2 regions of the Streptomyces sp. NPDC097640 genome follow, and region 2 is predicted to be linked to the other one. Evidence: riboswitches for the same ligand, from Rfam matches in the RefSeq annotation. Region 2 holds a riboswitch; the other holds the start of a gene.
What was found. A riboswitch is a leader RNA that binds a small molecule or an ion and turns the genes downstream of it on or off. The one in region 2 is predicted to bind cobalamin.

Region 1 (4,545 bases), on a different contig from region 2:
GCCTGCCCGCTCCCGGGACGCGGCCGGGCCCGGGACGCGGCCGGGCCCGGCGGCCGCGCCCTGGCTGCCCGGGCCCGGGACTCAGCGGGTCTGGCCGTAACCGCGGAGCTTGTCCGCGGCGCGGCGCAGTTCGTCGGGCGGCAGGAGGGTCGGGGTGCGCCCGGGGACGGCGGCCGCGGTGAGCCAGACCCGGCACATCCACTCCAGCTGGGCGGTCCGGTCGTACGCCTGGTCCAGCGTGGCGCCGTAGACGACGGTGCCGTGGTTGCGCAGCAGACAGCCGCTGCGGTCTCGGAGCGCGTCGAGCATCTTCCGGGCCAACTCGTCGGTGCCGTAGAGGGCATAGCCCGCGACGCGCACCGGGCCGCCGAGCGCGCCGGTCATGTAGTGGATCGCCGGAACCTCGTCGACCAGGGTGGAGACCGCCGTGGCGTGCACCGCGTGGGTGTGGACGACGGCCGCGGCGTCGGTGTGGCGGTAGACCGCGAGGTGCATGGGCAGCTCGCTGGTGGGGGCCAGCTCGCCGAGCACCTGACGCCCCTCCAGGTCGACGCCGACCGCGTCGCCCGGGCCGAGCCGGTCGTACGGGACGCCGCTCGGGGTCACCAGCACGGTGTCGCCGACCCGGGCCGAGACATTGCCGGAGGTGCCGACGACCAGGCCGTCGGCGACCGTCCTGCGGGCCGTCTCCACCACCCGCTCCCATGCCTCCGCCACGTCCCGCGGGTCCCGGGCCTCCGCCAAGTCCTGCTGGTCCCGGGCCACCCCGGGATCCGGTCGCTCCCCGGGCCCCGTCGGCCGTACGGTCTCCGGCTCCGTCACGATGCCTCACCTCCGGGCGCCGATCATGGCAGGCGAGGCATCCTGTACGCATCAGGGAGAGGCCGGGGGATCATCGGCGCCGCCTTCGCGCAGGTGCGTCACCCCTGAGCCCACCTCAGTTCACCTCCCGTTCACCCCATGTCCTTACGGTCGTGGTGCATGCTTCGGCTGTCGCGCCGATTGCCCGGGTGTGCACCCCTTCCCCTCCCATGGGAGGGGATTTCTGACGTGGCTGCCTCGGTGGCCTCACGACGGCCAAGTTGCACCACGGAATGTAGCCAACCTGCGACGCTCCGTGTCACGAAGTTCGGGGATCGCATTCCCCCGCGAAGGAGTTCGATGGAACACATCACGCTTCTCATTGGGATCGTGATCGTCACGGCATTGGTGTTCGACTTCACGAACGGCTTCCACGACACGGCCAACGCCATGGCCACCACCATCTCCACGGGAGCTCTCAGCCCCCGGATCGCGGTCGCGATGTCGGCGGCCCTCAATCTCGTCGGCGCGTTCCTCTCCGTGGAGGTCGCCAAGACGATCTCCGGAGGGATCATCGACGAGGGCGCGGGGATCCAGCCCGAAGTGATCTTCGCGGGCCTGGTCGGCGCGATCGTCTGGAACCTGCTGACCTGGCTGGCCGGGCTGCCCTCCAGCTCCTCGCACGCCCTCTTCGGCGGCCTCATCGGCGCCACCCTGGTCTCCGTCGGCATGGACGGGGTCAACAGCGACAAGATCGTCATGAAGGTCCTGATCCCGGCCGTGGCCGCGCCGGTCGTGGCCGGCGTCGCCGCCCTGGTCGCGACCCGGCTCACCTACCGGCTGGCCCGCGACCGCGACCCCCAGGACACCGCGAAGGGCTACCGCGCCGGGCAGATCGCCTCGGCCGCGCTGGTCTCCCTCGCCCACGGCACCAACGACGCGCAGAAGACCATGGGTGTGATCACCCTGGCGCTGATCACCGGCGGCGTGATCGTCCCCGATTCCGACCCGCCGCTGTGGGTCATCGTCGCCGCGGGGCTGGCCATCGCGCTCGGTACGTACCTGGGCGGCTGGCGCATCATCCGCACCATGGGCAAGGGCATCACCGACATCCAGCCGCCGCAGGGCTTCGCCGCCCAGACCGGCGCCGCGACCGTCATCCTCGCCTCCTCCCACATCGGCTTCGCCCTCTCCACCACCCAGGTCTGCTCCGGCGCCGTGATGGGCGCGGGCGTCGGCCGCAAGGGCGGTGTGGTGCGCTGGTCCACCGCGGGCCGCATGGTCCTCGCCTGGTTGCTCACCCTGCCCGCCGCGGGCCTCGTCGCGGGCGGCGCGGCGCTGCTGGCGGACCAGGGCGACTGGGGCGTCACGACGGTCGCCGTGCTCGCGGTCGCCGCCTGCGCCGCGATCTGGGCGGCCTCGCGCCGCAAGCCCGTCGACCACACCAACGTCAACGACGTCAACGACAGCACCGACGCCGGGGCGGCGCCGGCCGAGCCGGTGGGCGTCGTCACCGCCGCCCTCCAGTCCGTGGCCCCGCCGCCCGCCGGGCCGGTCGCCCCCGCGCACGCCTCCTCCCCCTCCGCCACCCCGGCCGGCGCCTCCGCCGCCACCGGCAGCACCAGCTAAGGAAGTAACGCGATGAGCATCGACTGGGCGGCTCTCGGCCAGGTCTTCGGCGTCAGCCTCGTGGTGACCGTCGGCTTCGTGGGCGTCTTCACCCTCGGCATCCTCGGCGCCTCCCGCAAGCCCCAGCAGGCCGAGGCGGGCCAGGACACCGCCGCGGCCCCGGCGGGTGCCGGCGTCGGCGTCGGCCCCGCGCGCGCCGCCGCGTACGCCTGCTTCGCGCTGTGCGCGGCGACGGTGGCGTACGGCATCAATCTGATCGTGGCCTGACGGCCTGAACCCGCACGGCTCGGCCGTGTTCCAGCAGTAGCCGCGGCCGCCGGGCCGGGCCGCGCCGACCAGCGCGGACCCGCCCGGCGGCCGTGGCGTGTGCGGCGCGTGTGGGCCTCGGCACACTCGCGCATCCCGGGGCATTCGCGAGTTGACGGCCATTCGCGGCCCATGGTGGACTTCCCGAGCCAAACGGCGGCAGGAGAGGAAGCCGGTGAGAATCCGGCGCGGTCCCGCCACTGTCACCGGGGAGCGCTCTCCCATAGCCCGCACAAGTCACGGCCTCCGTACGGAGGCTGGAAGACCGGGAGAAGCGCGGATCCGGGAGCCAGGAGACTCTCACCGCCGGTCACGTCGAACCAGGGCGCGGACCCTGAGTGAGGACATACCGCCATGCCCGGCACCGCCATGCCGCCGACGCCGACCCGCCCGCGGCCCGAACTCCACGCCCCGACGCGCCGAGGCACGACGGCGGACTGACGATGGGTGCCGATCACGCCTCGTACGCGTGCGGCGCCGCCCTCGGCTTCCTCGGCGACCTCGCCACGGGCGATCCGCGCCGCGGCCACCCCGTGGCCGCGTTCGGGCGCGCCGCCCTGGCCGTCGAGCGGCTGCTGTGGCGCGACCACCGCGGATCCGGGGCCCTGTACGCCGCGCTGTGCGCGGGCGGCGCGGCCGCGGGGGCCGCGCTTTCGGTGCACGCCGTACGGGCCTTGGGCAGCGACTCCTCGGGTGGCCCCTCCCGCGCCGCGCACACCGTACTGACCGCCGCCGCCACCTGGGCCGTGCTCGGCGGGACCACGCTGGGCCGGGAGGCGCGCGCCGTCGGCGGCGCGCTGGCCACCGGGGACCTGGACGCCGCCCGGCGGCGGCTGCCGCACCTGTGCGGCCGGGACCCCCAGGCGCTGGACGAGCGGCAGATCGCGCGCGCGGTCGTCGAGTCGGTCGCCGAGAACACCTCGGACGCCGTCGTGGGCGCGCTGGTGTGGGGGGCCGTCGGCGGGGTGCCGGGCCTGGTCGGCTTCCGAGCCGTCAACACCCTGGACGCGATGGTCGGCCACAAGTCGCCGCGCTACCGGCGGTTCGGCTGGGCCGCGGCCCGGCTGGACGACCTCGCCGGCTGGCCCGGCGCGCGGCTCACCGCGACGCTGGCCACCCTGGCCGGGCCCGACCCGCGCGGCGCGCGGCGCGCCTGGCTGCGCGACGGCCACCGCCATCCGAGCCCCAACGCGGGCCCGGTGGAGGCCGCGTTCGCGGGCGCGCTCGGCGTACGGCTGGGCGGCACTCTCGCGTACGGCGGCCGCGTTGAGCACCGGCCGGTGCTCAACCCCGGCGGGCGGGCGGTGGAGGCCGCCGACATCGAGCGCGCGGTTCGGCTGTCGCAGCGCGTCGGCGCCCTGGCGCTCGGCGTGTCCGTCGGGGCCCGGCTGGCAGTGGGGGCGGCGCTGGGGCCGTCCCGTGCCCCACATGGCGCGCTCGCCCGCTGGGCACGGTCCTTGCGGACGGACGGACCCGGAACGGGACCTGGCAGGACGGCGCGGCCTGCGGCCGCGGGGAGGGACAGCGTATGAGCGGCATACCCGGCGGGGGCGCGACCGGGGCACAGGGCGGCGGCCTGCTCGTCGCGGGCACCACGTCGGACGCGGGCAAGAGCGTCGTCACGGCCGGGATCTGCCGATGGCTCAGCCGTAAGGGCGTCAGCGTCGCGCCGTTCAAAGCGCAGAACATGTCGCTCAACTCCTTCGTGACCCGCGACGGCGCCGAAATCGGCCGCGCCCAGGCCATGCAGGCCGCGGCCGCGCGCGTCGAACCGAGCGCGCTGATGAACCCGGTGCTCCTCAAGCCGGG
Region 2 (4,545 bases):
CCGTATGCCGGGTTTGCATCAGAAGCGGCTCAGAAGTCGTCGTCGAAGGAGACCGAGCCCTCGACCGCCACCTGGTACGCGGAGGCGCGGCGCTCGAAGAAGTTGGTCAGTTCCTGGACGTTCTGGAGCTCCATGAAGGAGAACGGGTTCTCCGAGCCGTAGACCGGGGCGAAGCCCAGACGGGCGAGCCGCTGGTCGGCGACGCACTCCAGGTACTGGCGCATCGACTCGGTGTTCATACCCGGCAGCCCGTCGCCGCACAGGTCGCGGGCGAACTGCAGCTCGCCCTCGACGGCCTCCCGCAGCATGTCGGTGACCTGCTGCTGGAGTTCGTCGTCGAAGAGCTCGGGCTCCTCCTCGCGGACCGTGTCCACCACCTGGAACGCGAAGTTCATGTGCATGGTCTCGTCGCGGAACACCCAGTTGGTGCCCGTCGCCAGGCCGTGCAGCAGGCCGCGGGAGCGGAACCAGTAGACGTAGGCGAAGGCGCCGTAGAAGAACAGGCCCTCGATGCACGCCGCGAAGCAGATCAGGTTGAGGAGGAAGCGGCGGCGGTCGTCCTTGGTCTCCAGCCGGTCGATCTTGTCGACCGAGTCGATCCAGCGGAAGCAGAACTCCGCCTTCTCCCGGATGGACGGGATGTTCTCCACCGCGGCGAACGCGGCGGCCCGGTCGTCCGGGTCGGGGAGGTAGGTGTCCAGCAGCGTCAGATAGAACTGGACGTGCACGGCCTCCTCGAAGAGCTGCCGGGACAGATACAGCCGCGCCTCGGGCGAGTTGATGTGCTTGTAGAGGGTGAGCACCAGGTTGTTCGAGACGATCGAGTCACCGGTCGCGAAGAAGGCGACCAGGCGGCCGATCATGTGCTGCTCGCCGGGGGAGAGCTTGGCGAGGTCGGCCACGTCCGAGTGGAGGTCGACCTCCTCCACGGTCCAGGTGTTCTTGATCGCGTCGCGGTAGCGGTCGTAGAAGTCCGGGTACCGCATCGGCCGCAGGGTCAGCTCGAACCCGGGGTCCAGGAGGTTCTTGACGCGTTCGGGGGCGGTGGTCACTGGCAGGCCTCGCAGGACTCGGGGTTTTCCAGGGAGCAGGCGATGACCTCGGGGTCGACGGGCGCCTGCTGGGTGGGGACGGGCACGGTGGCGGGGGCGGCGGCGCGGGCCGACTGCGCGATCCGGGTCGCCGGGCGCGAGCGCAGGTAGTACGTGGTCTTGATGCCGCGCTTCCAGGCGTACGCGTACATCGAGCTGAGCTTGCCGATGGTGGGCGAGGCCATGAAGAGGTTCAGCGACTGGCTCTGGTCCAGGTACGGGGTGCGGGCGGCGGCCATGTCGATCAGGGCGCGCTGCGGGATCTCCCACGCCGTCCGGTACAGCCGCCGCAGGTCCTCGGGCACCCAGGAGAAGTCCTCGACCGAGCCGTTGGACTCGCGCAGCGCCTCACGGCTCTGGGCGTCCCACACGCCGAGCTTCTTCAGGTCGTTCACCAGGTAGGAGTTGACCTGGAGGAACTCACCGCTGAGCGTCTCGCGCTTGAAGAGGTTGGAGACCTGCGGCTCGATGCACTCGTAGACGCCCGCGATCGAGGCGATGGTCGCGGTCGGCGCGATGGCGAGGAGGAGCGAGTTCCGCATCCCGGACTTCGCCATCCGCTCGCGCAGCGCCGCCCACCGCTCGGGCCAGGTCGCCACCGCGTCCGTGTAGTGGTCCGGGTGCAGCACGCCGCGCGCGGTGCGGGTGGCGGACCACGCCGGGTGCGGGCCGTGGCGCTCGGCGAGGGCGCAGGACGCCTCGTACGCCGCGAGCATGATGCGCTCGGAGATCTGGGTGGACAGCGCCTGCGCCTCGGGCGAGTCGAAGGGCAGCCGCAGCCGGAAGAAGACGTCCTGGAGGCCCATCAGGCCCAGGCCCACCGGCCGCCAGCGGGAGTTGGACGCCCCGGCCTCCTCGGTCGGGTAGAAGTTGATGTCCACCACGCGGTCGAGGAAGGTGACGGCGGTACGGACGGTCGCGTCCAGCCGCTCCCAGTCCATCCGGCCGTCCTTGCCCAGGTGCGCGGCCAGGTTGACCGAACCCAGGTTGCACACGGCCGTCTCGCCGTCGTCCGTGACCTCCAGGATCTCGGTGCACAGGTTGGAGGAGTGCACGACCCGGCCGGGCTCGGCGGTCTGGTTGGCGGTGCGGTTGGCGGCGTCCTTGAAGGTCATCCAGCCGTTGCCGGTCTGCGCGAGGGTGCGCATCATCCGGGCGTACAGCTGGCGCGCCGGGACGGTCTTGACGGCCAGCCCGTCCGCCTCGGCCTTCCGGTACGCGGCGTCGAACTCCTCGCCCCACAGGTCGACCAGCGCGGGCGCGTCGACCGGCGAGAACAGCGACCAGTCGGCGTCGGCCTCCACCCGGCGCATGAACTCGTCCGGGATCCAGTGCGCGATGTTGAGGTTGTGGGTGCGGCGGGCCTCTTCGCCCGTGTTGTCCCGGAGCTCCAGGAACTCCTCGATGTCCGCGTGCCAGGTCTCCAGGTACACACAGGCCGCGCCCTTGCGCCGGCCGCCCTGGTTGACGGCGGCGACGGAGGCGTCGAGGGTGCGCAGGAACGGCACGATGCCGTTGGAGTGGCCGTTGGTGCCGCGGATCAGCGAACCGCGGGCGCGGATGCGCGAGTAGGACAGGCCGATGCCGCCCGCGTGCTTGGAGAGCCGCGCGACCTGGTGGTAGCGGTTGTAGATCGAGTCCAGCTCGTCCAGCGGCGAGTCCAGCAGATAGCAGGACGACATCTGCGGGTGGCGGGTGCCGGAGTTGAACAGCGTGGGGGAGCTGGGCAGGTAGGACAGCGTGCTGGTGAGCCGGTACAGCTCGGCGACGTCGTCCAGCGCCCGCTCCGAGTGGTCCTCGGCCAGCCCGCAGGCCACCCGCAGCAGGAAGTGCTGCGGGGTCTCGATCACCTGGCGGGTGATCGGGTGGCGGAGCAGATAGCGGCTGTGGAGGGTGCGCAGCCCGAAGTAGCCGAAGCGGTCGTCGGCGCCGTCGGCCAGCGCCCGCTCGACCAGCGCGTCCAGGCGGGCGGCGTGGGCGGTCACGAACTCGGCCGTGCCGTCCGCGATCAGGCCCTCGCGGTGGCCCACGGCCACCGAGGCGGAGAAGGAGACCGCGCCCTGCCCGGCCGCCTCCTCCGCGATGGCGAGGGTCAGCAGCCGCGCGGCGAGCTTCGAGTACTCGGGTTCTTCGGCGATCAGACCGGCCGCCGCCTCGGTCGCGAGGGTGCGCAACTCCGCCTCGTCCGAGCCGGGATGGCGGCCGCGCAGGGCGGCGGCCGCGACCTTGCCGGGGTCGGTGGCGGACAGGTCGGCGGTGAGCTCCGTCAGGGTCCGCAGCAGGGCGGTCCCGGGCGCGTCGTCCGCTGCCTGAGTAGCCGCTGCCTCTGAAACCGGATCGGCTGGCGCGATGGTCACTGAAGTGTTCTCCCTCGCTCGGCTGGGGGCCGGGCGGGTGGTACGCGATGGGCGCGTGCGGGCATGCCGAAACCGCCAAGGGCATACCGCACAGCGTCCATCGGCCCAACCCGCGGGGCCCGGACGTATGAGACGGCTGTCGGCAGGTCCTCGGACTCGCGGGTACGCAAAAGCGTACGCGTACACCGTTGCGGGACAGTTCCGGATTCGCACCGGATTCCCCTGCGGCGACAGCGAGCATGAGCATACATCTTGTGGTGGCGAGCGCACGCGCCCCCACATGTTGTGTCGCGAGGTGGAGTGTTTCGTACGAATGTGCTATTCAGTGCCGGACTTGGCGCGGTCTTGGCGCGCACTTGGCACGGGCCTGACGCAGGCCCGGGACGGGCCTGACGCGGGCCCTGGGGCATGCCCCGAGGCGGCCCGGCAGAGGCCGGCAGGGGGCCGGTACGGCCCCGGCGCGGCCCTGGTGCGGGTCCGGCACGGACGGTCGGGCGCGAGCCCGGCAGGGGCCCGGCAAGGGCCTGCGCCGGGCCCGGCGCGGCGCCGGGTCGCTTTTAAGCGGGCGCCGTTGCCCGCCACTCCGCGAGGGTACGGGCCAGCCTGGCCCGGTAGTCCGCGTAGCCGCGCTCGTATGCCTCGGCGCGCTCCGCGTCGGGTACGACAGTACGCGAATCGGCTCGCCATTGTGCCGCGTCCACCGGGTCGCCCAACGCGCGCCAGGCGACCGCGACCGCGCCGCGCGCCCCCACCTCGGGCTCGTCCGGGATCCGCACCGGCCGCCCCAGGACGTCCGCGAACAGCTGGGTCCAGGCGGCGGACCGGGTACCGCCCCCGCAGGCCGCGAGCGTCGCACTCAGCCCCGCGGCCTCCAGGCAGTGGCGTGCGGCGTACGCCACGGCCTCGCAGGCGGCCCGGACGGCGTCCGCGCGGGTCGTGGCGAGGGTCAGGCCGTCCAACCGGCCCCGCGCGGCGGGCTCCACGAACGGGGCGCGCTCGCCCGCGTCCGACAGGAAGGGCAGCGCGGTCACCCCGCGCGCCCCCGGCGGGCTGTCGGCGAGCAGCGTCTCCAGGTCCGCGGTGGTCGCCCCGGTGAA

Region 1: another riboswitch for cobalamin. It lies ahead of ABTY62_RS45980 (cobalamin biosynthesis protein); the one in region 2 lies ahead of ABTY62_RS14765 (ribonucleoside-diphosphate reductase subunit alpha).

Annotation. Positions count from the first base shown of each region.
Region 1 is NZ_JBEOSB010000052.1:8,723-13,267, reverse strand. It holds gene ABTY62_RS45995 (class II aldolase/adducin family protein) at 82-744, opposite strand; gene ABTY62_RS45990 (inorganic phosphate transporter) at 1,162-2,430, shown strand; gene ABTY62_RS45985 (hypothetical protein) at 2,443-2,697, shown strand; cobalamin riboswitch at 2,856-3,055, shown strand; gene ABTY62_RS45980 (cobalamin biosynthesis protein) at 3,180-4,268, shown strand; gene ABTY62_RS45975 (cobyric acid synthase) at 4,265-4,545, shown strand, end outside.
Region 2 is NZ_JBEOSB010000008.1:199,906-204,450, forward strand. It holds gene ABTY62_RS14760 (ribonucleotide-diphosphate reductase subunit beta) at 30-986, opposite strand; gene ABTY62_RS14765 (ribonucleoside-diphosphate reductase subunit alpha) at 1,049-3,448, opposite strand; cobalamin riboswitch at 3,573-3,695, opposite strand; gene ABTY62_RS14770 (FGGY family carbohydrate kinase) at 4,006-4,545, opposite strand, start outside.